DNA from 4 places in the Micromonospora sp. URMC 105 genome. Region 1 is predicted to be linked to each of the others. Evidence: riboswitches for the same ligand, from Rfam matches in the RefSeq annotation. Region 1 holds a riboswitch; each other region holds the start of a gene.
The links. A riboswitch is a leader RNA that binds a small molecule or an ion and turns the genes downstream of it on or off. The one in region 1 is predicted to bind cyclic di-AMP.
Positions count from the first base shown of each region.

Region 2: it holds a riboswitch for cyclic di-AMP, as region 1 does, so the genes downstream of both, ACSNN7_RS08645 (coiled-coil domain-containing protein) here and ACSNN7_RS21340 (C39 family peptidase) in region 1, are expected to answer to the same signal.
Region 3: it holds a riboswitch for cyclic di-AMP, as region 1 does, so the genes downstream of both, ACSNN7_RS11740 (transglycosylase family protein) here and ACSNN7_RS21340 (C39 family peptidase) in region 1, are expected to answer to the same signal.
Region 4: it holds a riboswitch for cyclic di-AMP, as region 1 does, so the genes downstream of both, ACSNN7_RS23670 (NlpC/P60 family protein) here and ACSNN7_RS21340 (C39 family peptidase) in region 1, are expected to answer to the same signal.

Region 1 covers NZ_JBPQTL010000075.1:4,379-7,786, reverse strand. Annotated here, with positions in the region: gene ACSNN7_RS21345 (hypothetical protein) at 74-835, shown strand; cyclic di-AMP (ydaO/yuaA leader) riboswitch at 1,137-1,278, shown strand; gene ACSNN7_RS21340 (C39 family peptidase) at 1,493-2,311, shown strand; gene ACSNN7_RS21335 (alpha/beta fold hydrolase) at 2,414-3,169, shown strand; gene ACSNN7_RS21330 (peptidoglycan-binding protein) at 3,219-3,408, opposite strand, start outside.
Region 2 covers NZ_JBPQTL010000017.1:38,372-41,779, reverse strand. Annotated here, with positions in the region: gene ACSNN7_RS08650 (carbonic anhydrase) at 89-751, shown strand; gene ACSNN7_RS08645 (coiled-coil domain-containing protein) at 814-1,833, opposite strand; cyclic di-AMP (ydaO/yuaA leader) riboswitch at 1,838-1,968, opposite strand; gene ACSNN7_RS08640 (YibE/F family protein) at 2,135-3,408, opposite strand, start outside.
Region 3 covers NZ_JBPQTL010000026.1:37,639-41,046, forward strand. Annotated here, with positions in the region: gene htpG (molecular chaperone HtpG) at 1-1,555, shown strand, start outside; cyclic di-AMP (ydaO/yuaA leader) riboswitch at 1,773-1,945, shown strand; gene ACSNN7_RS11740 (transglycosylase family protein) at 1,944-2,630, shown strand; gene nhaA (Na+/H+ antiporter NhaA) at 2,719-3,408, shown strand, end outside.
Region 4 covers NZ_JBPQTL010000094.1:6,641-10,048, forward strand. Annotated here, with positions in the region: gene ACSNN7_RS23665 (NlpC/P60 family protein) at 30-1,034, shown strand; cyclic di-AMP (ydaO/yuaA leader) riboswitch at 1,181-1,317, shown strand; gene ACSNN7_RS23670 (NlpC/P60 family protein) at 1,331-2,371, shown strand; gene dcd (dCTP deaminase) at 2,414-2,992, opposite strand; gene ACSNN7_RS23680 (pyridoxamine 5'-phosphate oxidase family protein) at 3,071-3,408, shown strand, end outside.

The DNA.
Region 1 (3,408 bases):
CCGGCCTCGCCCCGCCGCCCCGGGCCGGCGTGCGGACTCCTCATCCGCGTCCCCCTTCCGGGAGGTGCCGACCATGAACACCGTCGTCTACCAGTTCCTCGTCGAGGTCCCGACCGCCGCCGCCATCTGGTCGGCCCTGCTCGTGCTCGCCCTGACCGTGCTCACCGTGCTGGTCGCCCGCCCGGAGCGGGAGACCGCCGCCGAGCCGGCCGTCGAGGCGTCCCCGGCTCCCAGCCCCGCGACGGAGCTGGCGGACCTGCGCCGGTACGCCGAGGAGGTCGCCGTCGCCGCGGCCGGCGCCGCCCAGACCGCCCGCCGGCGGCGGGAGGCCTGGCTGACCGCTCAGGAGGAGATGGACCGGGCCTGGGAGGTGTACGACGACGCGGAGACCGCCGCCCGTCGGTTCGTCGGCGCCGCCGCACTGCCCGCCCCGCGTACGCCCCGCACGCCGGCCGAGTACGCGGGCCGGGAGCGCTGGCTGCACCAGGCGGCGGTGGCCGCCCACTGGCGCGGCGAGCTGCCCGTGGAGCGGCTGCGGGACGTCTTCGCGCACCGGGACGGCTGGGACTCCCGGCGGCACCCGGTCGAGCAGGAGGTGCTGCTGGTCCGGGCGGTCCGCGACGGCCGGCGGGACGCGTACCGGGCGGCGGCCGAACGGGAGCGGTCGGCGTGGCGGGACGCCGAACTGGCCGCCGAGGCGGCCCGTGCCCTGAGCGCAGAGGCGTACGCGGCGGCGCAGCGGCTGCGTCCGGGGCGGGTGCCCGCGCCACGGGCGGCGACGGGGGCGGCGCGGACGGCGCCTGCGGCGCGCTGGCGGCCCGCCCGGGTGGGCTGACGCCGCGACCGAATCGTTACCCGAATTTCGTGAGCCGCGTCACCGCGATCACGGAAACGGTCACTCGTAACAGTCGGTGACATCGATCGCCGCGATCCGCTGACGTTGCCGCCCGGCCGTCCGGTTGTGACCCGACCGTGCCGTAACAAACGTCCGTCCCATTGAGTGGCGTCAGTGCCGAACTGTACGGCAAATTAGTCGCCCCGATGATGTTTACGCAGCTGGGGACGCTTGGCGGGCAGGTGGACCGGCCAGTAGTGTCGCCCCGTCCGGTGCGGTTTCCGATCGCAAGAGGCGACGCCGCACCGACCCGCTCAATCGTGACTTTCACGAACCGGGGACCCACGCACGTCTGGGGTGAATCCGCGGGCCACGGCCCGCGGTAGGGCGTTCTTCCCGCCCGAATCCGTCAGCTAACCCGGTAGGCGGTGTCGGAAGGAGTTTCCACTTCGTGCAGCACCCTCGCATCCCTCTCCACCTCGGTACCGGGGTGTTCCCGCAGGTCCGCCGCGCCCTCGCGCGCTGATCCCGGCCCACACCCCGCCGCCCGGCCACTGCCCGGGCGCACCCCCGCCGAGCGGCCTCTGCACCGGTCCTCACACCGCGGGTGACGTCTCGTCACCCGCCGGTCCGGCACGCCGCTCCCGCCCTCGTACCGTGGAGGAACACGTGAAGCACACCCTGAAGCGGCAGCTGCGCCGGCTGGCCGGCGAGCGGTCGTACCAGCTCCTCGCCGGTTCGGCCGCCGCGCTCGTGCTGGTCTCCGGTGCCACCACCCTGCTCGCCGACGAGGCGCCCGCCCGCCAGCAGACCTCGGCCGCCGTCGCCGCCGAGCTGGCGCCCCGGCTGGACGAGGTCGCCAGCCGTGGCCAGGACCGCGCCACCACCCACCACCGCCCGTCCTCGCCGTCGTCCGCCGGCAAGGCCAAGGCGGACCCGGACGTGACCCGCAAGGCGGCTCCCAAGCCGCCGTCGACCAAGGTCCTGCGGATCGACTACCAGGCGCAGAACACGTTCTACAACTGCGGTCCGGCGGCGGTGCGCCACGCGCTCAGCGCGGCCGGCGTCGAGCGCAGCCAGGACGAGCTGGTCGGCCCGCTCGGCACCACCGAGATGGGCACCAACTCGGCGCGGGACACCACCCGGGTCCTGAACCAGTCGGTCAAGGGCGACCCGTACCGCACCCGGATGTTCGACGGCACCCCCAGCTCCGCGCAGATCGACCGGCTCCAGGCCGACGTCATCGAGACCATCAACGACGGGCGGGGTGTCGTGGCGAACGTGGCGGGCTCCGCCACCGACACCGCCGGTGGCTGGCACTCCTTCCCGGGCGGCCACTACATCGCCGTGGTCGGCTACAAGAACGACGGCCGCACGGTCCGGATCGCCGACTCGGCGGACCCGAACGTGCCGACGTACTGGATCAGCACCATCGACCTGGCGAACTGGATCGCCACCCGCGGCTACTCGGCCTGACCTCGCACCACCGCACGTACGGGCACCGCCCCCCTGGGGGTGGTGCCCGTCGTCGTCGGCGCGTCTCGCGCGGCGGAACCGGGCGGTGGCACACTGCGCCCCATGACCGACGACTCGGGTACCCGCCGCCTGCTGTTGCTGCTGCACGGGATGGGCGCCACCGGCGACGTGTGGCTGCCCTGGGCGCCGCTGCTGGAACACCGCTGGCCGGGCCGCTGGCTGGCGCCGGACCTGGCCGGGCACGGCTTCTCCCCGCCGCTGCCCGGGTACTCCTTCGCCGGGCTCGCCGGGCAGGTCGCGGCGCGGCTCGGCCCGGCGGCCGAGGGCGCGCGGCCGGGTGAGCGGCTGGTGGTCCTCGGGCACTCCCTGGGCGGGGTGGTCGCGCTGGCGCTGGCCGCCCGCGAGGCGGGGCTGCCGGTGGACGCGGTGGTGGGGCTGGGCATCAAGGCGGTCTGGTCGCCGGCCGAGCTGGCCCGGGCGCGGGAGCTGTCCGAGCGGCCGGTGACCTGGTTCGCGACCCGGGACGAGGCGGCCCGCCGCTACCTGAAGGTGGCCGGCCTCGGCGGGTTGTTCGCGCCGGACCACCCGGCGGTCGACGCGGGCCTGCGCGTCGAGGACGGCCGCTGGCGGCTGGCCATGGACCCGGCCGCCTTCGCGGTCGGCGCGCCGGAGCTGCCCGCCCTGCTGGCCGCCACCGACGTCCCGGTGCTGCTGGCCCGGGGCGAGCACGACCCGATGGTCACCGACGCGCAGCTCGCCGAGCTGGGCGTGCCGGTGGTGACCCTGCCCGGTCTCGGGCACAACGCGCACGTGGAGGACCCGGCGGCGGTGCTCGCCCTGCTCGACCCGTACCTGTGAGCGATGGTGGGCGGCCGGGCTCCGGGCCCGACCGCCCACCTCCGGTCGCTCAGTAGCTGCAGCCGCTGCTGGGCAGGCTGGCCGCGGCCGGCACCGTCGCACCGTCGTAGATGGCCAGCAGCAACTGCTGCGGGCACCGGTTGACGCCGCCGACGCGGACCTCGATGTGCAGGTGCGGGCCGGTCACGTTGCCGGTGGCGCCGGTGTACCCGATGACCTGACCGGCACTGACCCTGGCG
Region 2 (3,408 bases), on a different contig from region 1:
TCACTGCGTGTGACGGTGGGCGGCGAGGCCGCCTCCGTCGCCGGCCGGCTCTGATCAGGTCGATCTCGCGAGGGACCGAGGTGAGTCAATGACCCTGACCGATCCGACGCAGGCACTCGCCGAGCTGCACGCCGGCAACCGGCGCTTCGTGACCGGCGCGCCGCGCCACCCCAACCAGGACTCCCGGCACCGGGCGGCCGTCGCCGACGGTCAGCACCCGTTCGCGGTGATCGTCGGCTGCTCCGACTCCCGCCTCGCCGCCGAGATCATCTTCGACCGGGGCCTGGGTGACCTCTTCGTGGTCCGGACCGCCGGGCACACCGCCGGGCCCGAGGTGCTGGGCAGCGTCGAGTACGCGGTGAGCGTCCTGGGTACCCCGCTCGTGGTGGTGCTCGGTCACGACTCCTGCGGTGCCGTGCAGGCCGCCCGGGACGCGGTACGGACGGGCGCGGCCCCCGCCGGGCACCTGGGGGCGGTGGTGGACGCGGTGGTGCCCAGCCTCCGGCGGGCGGCCGAGCAGGGCATCGACGACGTCGACGGGATCGTCGACATCCACATCGGGCACACCGTGGAAACGCTGCTCGGCAAATCCGCCGTCCTGGCCGACGCGGTCGCCGCCGGGCGCTGCGCGGTGGTCGGCATGTCGTACCGGCTCGCCGCCGGCGAGGTGCGCACGGTGGCCGCGGTGCCCGCCGACGGGTCCGCCGCCGTGCCGGCCCAAGCCGGCCAGGCGAGCGCCGTCACCGGCTGACACCCCCGACGCGACGAGGGCCGCCCCCATCGGGACGGCCCTCGTTCGGTACGGGTCGTGCGCTACAGCATCGACATGTGCACGTGGTCGGTGTGGTCCGACGGTCCGCTGTACGACTTCCACCCCGTCGCCGGGAACCAGATCTGCCGGTTCCAAATCACGTAGTAGATGCCAAGCCGGTCGGCGTTGCGGATCAGGAACGCGGCGAGGTTGTTGCCGTACATCCGGGTGTCGTTGTTGTGCCAGGACGAGAAACCGCTGTTCTGCAACGACCAGTCGCAGGCCTTGCCCTTCGGGTGCTCCCACGGCCCGCCCGGCCGGTAGCAGCCGACGAACCGCTTGAAGCCGGCCCGCCGGACCTCCTTGTACGCGTGCAGGGTGCGGGGGGTGATGGTGCCGGAGGTGGTCGGGTCGTCCTCGGTGCGCGACTCGGGGCGCCAGCCGCCGTCCGCCGTCCGACCAGGTGCGATCCGGGCGACCGGCGACTTCGCATCGACCAGGCCGCCGGTGAAGCCCCGGCCGCCGACCAGCGCCAGGGCCTTCTCCGCCTCCCGGCTCTCCCGGGCCATGTCGTTGGTGAGCTTCTGCTGCTCGCGCACCTCGGCGTCGAGGGCCAGCTTGGCCTGCTCCGCGCGGTTCTTGGCGGCGGTGACCCGGGCCAGCTTCTGCCCGTTGACCATGTTCAGCTCGTCCAGCACGGAGGCGCGCTGGACGAACGAGTCCGGCCCGCTGCTCTCCAGCAGCGCCGCCACCGCGCCGATCCGGCCGGTCCGGTACGACTGCGCCGCGATCTGCGAGACCTGCGGCCGCAACGCCTCCAACTCGTCCTGTGCGCGCTTCACCTCCAGCCCGAGCTGCTGCTGGCGCTTCTTGGACTTCTCCAGCTGGGTCTTCGCCTTCGAGTACTCGCGGTTGCGCAGCTCGATGACGTCGGTGAGCAGCTTGGGTTCCTCGTCCTCCCCGTGGCCGGAGGGGGTGGGGGTCGAGGGCGCGGCGGTCGCCGCTGTGGGCCCGGCGAGGATGGCCAGGGCGGCGAACACGGCCACCACCGGAGTCAACCAGCGGCGCAGGGGTGCCGTCACAGTGTTCCCTTCCGTCGACCGCCGACCGGGTTAGCTGACGGGTTCGGGACGGAAGTGGCCCCTACCGCTCGCGCGGATTCACCCCATGTACCTGGTTCCCCGGCTCGCCTCACGGCGATTGGGCGGCGGCACCGCAGGCGCCGCTGCGCGCCTTCGGCGGTGACCGGCAGCGAGGTTACCTGAGAGTCGTACCGGGGATCTACGTCCAGAACCCGACTAAAAGCGTTATTTCGTCGTGGCGGTACGTGACGAGTGACGCGTTCGTCAGGTTCCGCGTCGGCGTCGGTCACGCAGCGGAGTTTCACCATGCGGTGTCCGTGCTCCTTTCCGGGTCGGGCCACCGTGCGGGGGCCGGGGTGGACGGTCCGCCGGGGCGCGTGGCGCTCAGCGCCTCGAGCGCCGCGTCCCGGTCGGCGGAGGGGCGGGGCGTCGGCGCCGGGCCGTCGCCCGGCACCGGATCGGGTGCCGGGCCGCGCCCGGCGGTGGCGACCAGCGCGGCCAGCGCGGTGGTCAGCGGTACGGCGGCGATCAGGCCGAGCGTCGCCACCGCGCTGCGGACGATCTCCTGGGCCAGGAACTCGCTGGTGAGGATCTGGCTCACCGGCCGGCTGTCGGCGGTGAGCAGGAGCAGCAGCGGCAGCGACGCGCCCGCGTACGCGAGCACGATGGTGTTGACCGTGGAGGCGATGTGCGCCCGGCCGACCCGGGTGGCGGCCCGGTAGAGCTGGGTGCGGGACAGGCCGGGGTTGGCGTGCGACAGCTCGGTGACCGTGGCGGCCTGCGTGACGGTGACGTCGTCGAGCACGCCGAGCGAGCCGATGATGATGCCGGCCAGGAGCAGCCCGTGCAGGTCGACGTCGCGCTGGTACAGCGACAGCGTGGTGGCCTCCTCGCTGCCGAACCCGGTCAGGTGGGCGGCGGCGGTGGCCAGGCTGCCGAGCAGCCCGGTCAGCACCAGGCTGCCGAGCGTGCCGAGGACCGCCACCGAGGTCTGTGCGGTGATCCCGTGGGTCAGGTACAGCACCACGAACATGATCAGCGCCGAGCCGGTGATGGCGATCAGCAGCGGCGAGCCGCCCGTGGCGATGCCGGGTACGACGAAGGTGAGCAGGATGGCGAAGCTGGCGCCCAGCCCGGCCAGCGCGGCCAGCCCGCGCAGTCGGCCGAACGCCACGATCGCCGCCGCGAAGAGCGCGACCAGCCAGATCAGCGGCTTGCCCCGCTGGTGCTCGGCGATTTGGTAGCTGCTGGCGGTGGGGTCGGCCGGGTCGGAGAGCTGGACCAGCACCACCTCGTCGCCCACCGCCACGGTCGGTGCGCCCGGGCCGGACGGCACCTGGGTCTGCACCAGCTGCCCGCTGTCCGGGCCCTGCTCGACCTTGACCGTGACCGTCCCGCACGGACCCTCGGCCGCGCCGGGCGACCCGTCGGGAACCTCGGGTGCCGGCGGGCAGGGTTCGGTCAGCACCCGGGTCACCGTCCCGTGGTGGCGCGGCGGCTCGGCCCCGCCGTCGGTCTGCCGGGAGTCGCGCGGCCAGAGCGCCAGCGCGGCGATCACCGTGACGACGAACAGCG
Region 3 (3,408 bases), on a different contig from region 1:
GGAGTCCCGTGAGGCCGCCGCGCAGGACCTGATCGGCCAGTTCGGGGTGGGCTTCTACTCGACGTTCATGGTGGCCGACAAGGTCAGCCTGCTGACCCGGCGCGCCGGTCAGGCCGAGGGCACCCGCTGGGAGTCCACCGGCGAGGGCACCTACGTCGTCGAGACGGTCACCGACGCCCCGCAGGGCACGTCGGTGACCGTGCACCTGAAGCCGGCCGACAGCGAGGACAACCTCGCCGACTACACCGACCACGGCAAGATCCGCGAGATCGTCAAGCGGTACTCCGACTTCATCGCCTGGCCGATCCGGCTGGTCACGGCGGACGCCGAGCGAGCCACCCTCAACTCGATGAAGGCGCTCTGGGCCCGGCCGCGCGACGAGGTCGCCGAGGAGGAGTACCGCGACTTCTACCGGCACGTCAGCCACGACTGGGCCGACCCGCTGGAGACCATCCACATGCGGGGCGAGGGCGTCTTCGAGTACGAGGCGCTGCTCTTCATCCCCACGCACGCCCCGTTCGACCTGTACCTGGCCGACGGCCGGCGTGGGGTGCAGCTCTACGTCAAGCGGGTCTTCGTGATGGACGACTGCGCCGCGCTCATGCCCAACTACCTGCGCTTCGTCAAGGGCGTGGTGGACGCGCACGACCTGTCGCTGAACATCTCCCGGGAGATCCTTCAGCAGGACCGGCAGATCCAGATCGTCCGCCGCCGGCTGGTCCGCAAGGTGCTCGCCACGGTCAAGGAGATGCGCGCCGAGCACCCCGAGCGGTACCGGACGTTCTGGTCGGAGTTCGGCCGGGTGCTCAAGGAGGGGCTGCTGGAGGATCCGGACAACCAGCAGGCGATCCTGGACGTCGTCTCCGTCGCCTCCACCCACGACCCCGCCGAGCAGACCACCCTGCACGAGTACGTCGAGCGGATGAAGGACGGCCAGGAAGAGATCTACTACGCCACCGGTGAGACCCGGACGGCGCTGGAGAACTCCCCGCACATGGAGGCGTTCCGCGCCAAGGGCTACGAGGTGCTGCTGCTCACCGACCCGGTCGACGAGGTCTGGGTGGAGCGGGTAGCGCAGTTCGACGGCCGGCCGCTGCGCTCGATCGCCAAGGGCCAGGTGGACCTGGACACCGCGCAGGAGCGTGAGGAGGCCGAGACGCAGCGGGAGCAGCAGACCAAGGAGTACGCCGCCCTGCTCGGCTTCCTCGGCGGCGCGCTGTCCGACAGCGTCAAGGAGGTACGGCTCTCGTCTCGCCTGACCACCTCGCCGGCCTGCCTCGTCGGCGACGCGCACGACATCACCCCGACGCTGGAGAAGATGTACCGCGCGATGGGGCAGGAGGTACCGAAGGTCCTGCGCATCCTCGAACTCAACCCGACCCACCCGCTGGTTACCGGCCTGCGCGCCGCGCACGAGCGCGGCGGTGACTCCGACGCTCTCACCGAGACCGCCGAGCTGCTGTACGGCATGGCGCTGCTCGCCGAGGGCGGCGACCTGGCCGACCCGGCCCGCTTCGCCCGGCTCCTCGCCGACCGGCTGGCCCGCACCCTCTGACCGGTTGCGACGGGTCCCTTCCCGACCGCCCGGCGGTCGGGAAGGGACCGGTCCGCACCGTGATCCACATGCGAATGCCCGCCGTGTAGAGCATCATCGGCGGGCCCGCAACTCGACGGACGAAGCCGTCGCTCGGCCGGGTGAAGAACTTCACAAGAAGTGGGCAATCCCCCGAAACGGTTCCTAACGTCGTTCGTGTTCGCGATCGCGGACACCACGGCCGGTAACGCCTAATCCATGCCGCCGGCCGCTGGGACCTTGTCACCGGGCATGGAGCGGGGGACCCACACGTTCCTCGGTGCACGTCACCTCGGGGTGAAGCCGCCACGGCGGCCGGGCTCCTCGGCCCGAACCCGACAGCTCACCTCGTCGGCGTGGAGGAATCCACATGGCAACTGAATACACCGCCCGTCACCGACGGGTCAGCTCGCGCCGCATCGCCGTCGGCACGCTCGCCGTCGGTGCGGTCACCGCAGTCGCTGCCGTACTGGCACCGGCGTCACCGGCGAGCGCCGCCGTCAACTGGGACGCGATCGCCCAGTGCGAGTCCGGCGGCAACTGGCACATCAACACCGGCAACGGCTACTACGGCGGCCTGCAGTTCTCGCAGAGCACCTGGGCCGGCTACGGCGGCAAGAAGTACGCCTCCCGCGCCGACCTGGCCAGCCGGGGCGAGCAGATCGCCATCGCCGAGAAGGTGCTCGACGGTCAGGGCATCGGCGCCTGGCCGACCTGCGGCAAGAAGGGCGGCTCCAGCAAGAGCTACGCGAGCAGCTCCGAGAAGTCGCAGAAGTCCCAGAAGTCGCAGAAGTCGGAGCGGCGCTCCGGCTCGCGCAGCTCGTCGAAGGCCACCGAGCGGTCCTCGCGCGGCGAGCAGCACAGCAGCCGCAGCCAGCGGCGCAGCGCCCCCGCCGCCACCGGCGACGTGTACGTGGTGCGGGCGGGTGACACCCTGTCGCGGATCGCCGAGGCCCGAGACCTGGCCGGTGGCTGGCACGCGCTGTACGAGCGCAACAAGCGCGTGGTGGGCAGCGACCCGGGCCTGATCTTCCCGGGCCAGAAGCTCAGCCTCTGACGCGTCGCCGTGTCCGGGTCACCGGGCCGCCGGTCCGCACACCCGATAGGGTTGGCCCTGGTGTGCCGGGAAGTCTGGTCGGCGATGGATGACGCGATCCCTGCCGACGAGGAGACTCCCCGTGACCGACGCCCCCCGGCGCCGTACCAGCCTGTTCGCCCGCCGCTCCTGGGGCGAGACCAGCCGCATCCTGGGCATCCTGCGCAAGGAGACCGTGGGCGGGGCGCTCCTGCTCGTCGGGGCGCTGCTCGCGCTGGTCTGGTCGAACTCGCCCTGGGCGGACGGCTACCGGTCGCTGCGTGACCTCACCGTCGGCCCGGCGTCGCTGCACCTCGACCTGAGCCTCGCGACCTGGGCCGCCGACGGGCTGCTGGCGATCTTCTTCTTCGTCGCCGGGCTGGAACTCAAGCGCGAGTTCGTCGCCGGAGACCTGCGGGACCCGCGCCGGGCCGCGGTGCCGGTGGCGGCGGCGGTCGGCGGGGTGGTCGTACCGGCCGTGCTGTTCCTCCTGTTCGCCGGGGCCGACGGGGCCCGCGGCTGGGCGATCCCCACGGCCACCGACATCGCGTTCGCCCTCGCGGTGCTCGCGGTGGTCGGACGGCTGCTGCCGTCGGCGCTGCGCACCTTCCTGCTCACCCTGGCGGTCGTCGACGACCTGCTCGCCATCGTGATCATCGCCGTCTTCTACACCACCAGCCTCGCCGTGCTTCCGCTGCTGGGCGCACTGGTGCCGCTCGCGCTCTTCGCCGTGCTGGTGCAGCGCCGGGTCCGGTCCTGG
Region 4 (3,408 bases), on a different contig from region 1:
GCGCCCGGCGGTCGGTCGCTAAGGAGTCGGTGCCGGTGGCAACCATGCCCCCTCATCGTCACGCCCAGGGTCGCCCGTCCGGCCTGCGACGGGTCGCCCGCCGCCTGCTCACACTGGTCGCCGCCGTCGCTGTCGGCGCCGGGATGTTCGCCGTGCCGGCACACGCCGCGCCGACGCCCGAGGAGATCGAGGCGGCGATCGACAAGCAGTGGGAACAGCTCGAGCCGACCATCGAGCAGTACAACAAGGTACGCGCGCAGCTGAAGGTCAACCGCAAGAAGTCGGCGGAGCTGGAGAAGAAGATCCAGCCGCTGGCCCTGCAGACCGAGCTGGCCATGAACCGGGTCGGCGACCTCGCCTCCCGCTACTACATGACGGGCCCCTCGCAGGACGTCAGCGCGCTGCTGGTCAGCGTGAAGCCGGGCACCCTGACCGAGCAGCTGACCATCCTGGACCGGCTCGCCTCGCAGGAGCGCAAGGAGCTCCAGGTCGTCATCGACGCCCGGAAGAAGTACGACGGCGAGAAGCAGAAGCTCGACGCGCTGATCGCGGCGGAGGTCAAGCAGGAGAAGGAGCTGGCCGCCAAGAAGTCGCAGATCAACGCCGAGATCAAGCGGCTGCAGGCGTCGATGCCGAAGACGGTCGTCAAGGTGGCCGGCTGCCCGACCATCAAGGGCGTGGTGAGCACCGCCGCGCAGACCGCCATCCGGGTGGCCTGCCAGCAGGTCGGTGACCCGTACGTCTGGGGTGCCGACGGACCGGACTCCTTCGACTGCTCCGGCCTCACCCAGTACGCCTACAAGGCCGCCGGGATCTCCCTGACCCACCACACCGGCGCCCAGTGGAACGAGGGCAAGTCCATCCCGCGCTCCGAGGCCCGCCCCGGTGATCTGGTCTTCTTCTTCAGTGACCTGCACCACGTCGGCCTCTATCTCGGTAACGGGCTGATGGTCCACGCGCCCCGGACCGGCAAGCCGGTCCAGGTCGCCAGCATCGACTACATGCCGGTCGCCGGCTTCCGACGGCCGAACTGACCCGACCCGCCGCGAACCCCCGGTCATCCGACCGGGGGTTCCGCGTATCCCCGACGCCGGGCGGCATGGCGGGTTGCGAATCGATAACGGCCGTCTACTCTGGTCCTTTGTCGGCCGCCGACAGGTCCGTCCATCCCGGGCGGCAGCGGCCGGCACCGCCGAGTCGCCTCCGGGCGAGCCGGGGACCCAGGTACGCCGGGGTGAATCCGCAACCACTGCGGTAGGGCGCTCCCTTCCCGCCCGAACCCGTCAGCTAACCCGGTAGGCGGTCGACGGAAGAAGGAGTCCGGAGCCCGGTGGCACACCATGCCCCGCGGCCACCGTCGTACCGGTCGACCCAGGTCGCCCGGCGGACGGCTGCGCCGCGCCCACGCTGGTCCCGCTTCACCACCGTCCTGGCTGCGCTGGCCGGCGCCGCCGTCGTCCTGACCGGTGCGCCCACGGCGGCCCACGCCGACCCCTCGGTCGCCGAGATCGAACGGCAGATCGACCAGGACTGGAACAGGCTCGAACCGATCATCGAGCAGCACAACGCCACCCGTCAGGACCTGGCCGCCAAGCGCCGGCAGGCCGACGCGCTGGCCCGGCGGATCGAACCGCTGCAACTCCAGGTCGACCTCGCGATGAACCAGGTCAGCGGCCTCGCCGCCGAGGCGTACAAGGGAGAGAACGTCTCCGCCGTCAACGCCCTGCTCGGCAGCGCCTCCCCCACCGAACTGGTCGACCAGCTCGAACTGCTCGACCGGTTCGCCGATCGGCAGCAGCGCGACGTGCGCGCGGTCAAGGACCTGCGGGACAAGCTCGCCGCCGAGAAGGCGCCGCTGGACGAGATGGTTGCCCAGCTGAGCCGCACCGAGGCCCAGCTGGCCGCGAAGAAGAAGCAGATCAACACCGAGATCGACCGGCTGCAGAAGCTGCGGCTCAAGGTCTACGGCAGCGGTGGCGGCGGCAAGCTGCGCCCGGCCCCGTGCCCGGCCGGCTACCCCGGCGGCCCGGCCGGGACGGCGGTGAAGTTCGCCTGCGCACAGATCGGCAAGCCGTACGTCTGGGGCGCCGAGGGCCCCAACTCGTACGACTGCTCCGGGCTGATGCTCGCGGCCTGGGCGAAGGCGGGCGTCTCGCTGCCGCACAACGCCCGCCAGCAGCGCCAGGTCACCGCCCGGGTCGGCCGGGCCGACCTGCGCCCCGGCGACCTGGTCTTCTACTACGCCGACCTGCACCACGTCGGCATGTACGTCGGTGGCGGCTGGGTGGTGCACGCCTCCCAGGCGGGCCAGCCGGTCAAGATGAAGCGGGTCGACGACGGGCCGGTCAACAGCTACGGCCGGCCACGCTGACCGCTCGCCGGGCTCCCGGGGTGCCGGGAGCCCGGCGCGGCGTCAGCGGGTGGGCCAGGTGCGCCAGTGCTGCCAGGAGCGGCTCGGGGTCGGCCCGCGCTGGCCCTGGTAGCGGGACCCGTAGACGGCGGAGCCGTACGGGTGCTCGGCCGGGGACGAGAGCCGGAAGATGCAGAGCTGGCCGATCTTCATCCCGGGCCAGAGCGTGATCGGCAGGTTCGCCACGTTCGACAGCTCCAGCGTCACGTGACCGGAGAAGCCCGGGTCGATGAAGCCGGCGGTGGAGTGGGTGAGCAGGCCGAGCCGGCCCAGGCTGGACTTGCCCTCCAGGCGGCCGGCGAGCTGGTCGCCGAGCGAGATCACCTCCAGCGTGGAGGCGAGCACGAACTCACCCGGGTGCAGCACGAACGGCTCGCCCTCGGGGACCTCCACCATCGAGGTGAGGTCGTCCTGCTGGATCGCCGGGTCGATGTGCGTGTAGAGGTGGTTGTTGAAGACCCGGAAGAGCTTGTCGAGCCGCACGTCGATGCTGGACGGCTGCACCAGCGTGGGCTCGAAGGGCTCCAGCGCGAGAGTGCCCGCCTTGATCTCGGAGACCAGGTCGCGGTCGGAGAGCAGCATCGGCACACCATATCGAGCGGACCGGGTGACCTGCGTGTCGGACTACGCGTTCGTACACGTGTTCGATAGGATGTCCGTATGGCTTCCTGGTCCGAATTCGCCGCTGACGAGCCCCGACTCGCCGACGGGATCCGCCTTCTCATGCAGCAGTACGGGCCGGGCTTCGGCTACCTGGCCACCGTCCGCGCCGACGGCGGGCCCCGGGTGCACCCGGTCTGCCCGGTGATCACCGACGAGGGTCTGTTCTGCTTCGTCGTCGACTCGCCCAAGCGGCGCGACCTCGAACGCGACGGGCGGTACGCGTTGCACTCGTTCCCGCCGGAGGAGACCGACGACGAGGCGTACGTCGCCGGGCGCGCGCAACCGGTCACCGACCCGGCCCAGGTGGCGCGGGTGGCCCGCCTCGGCCGGGCGGC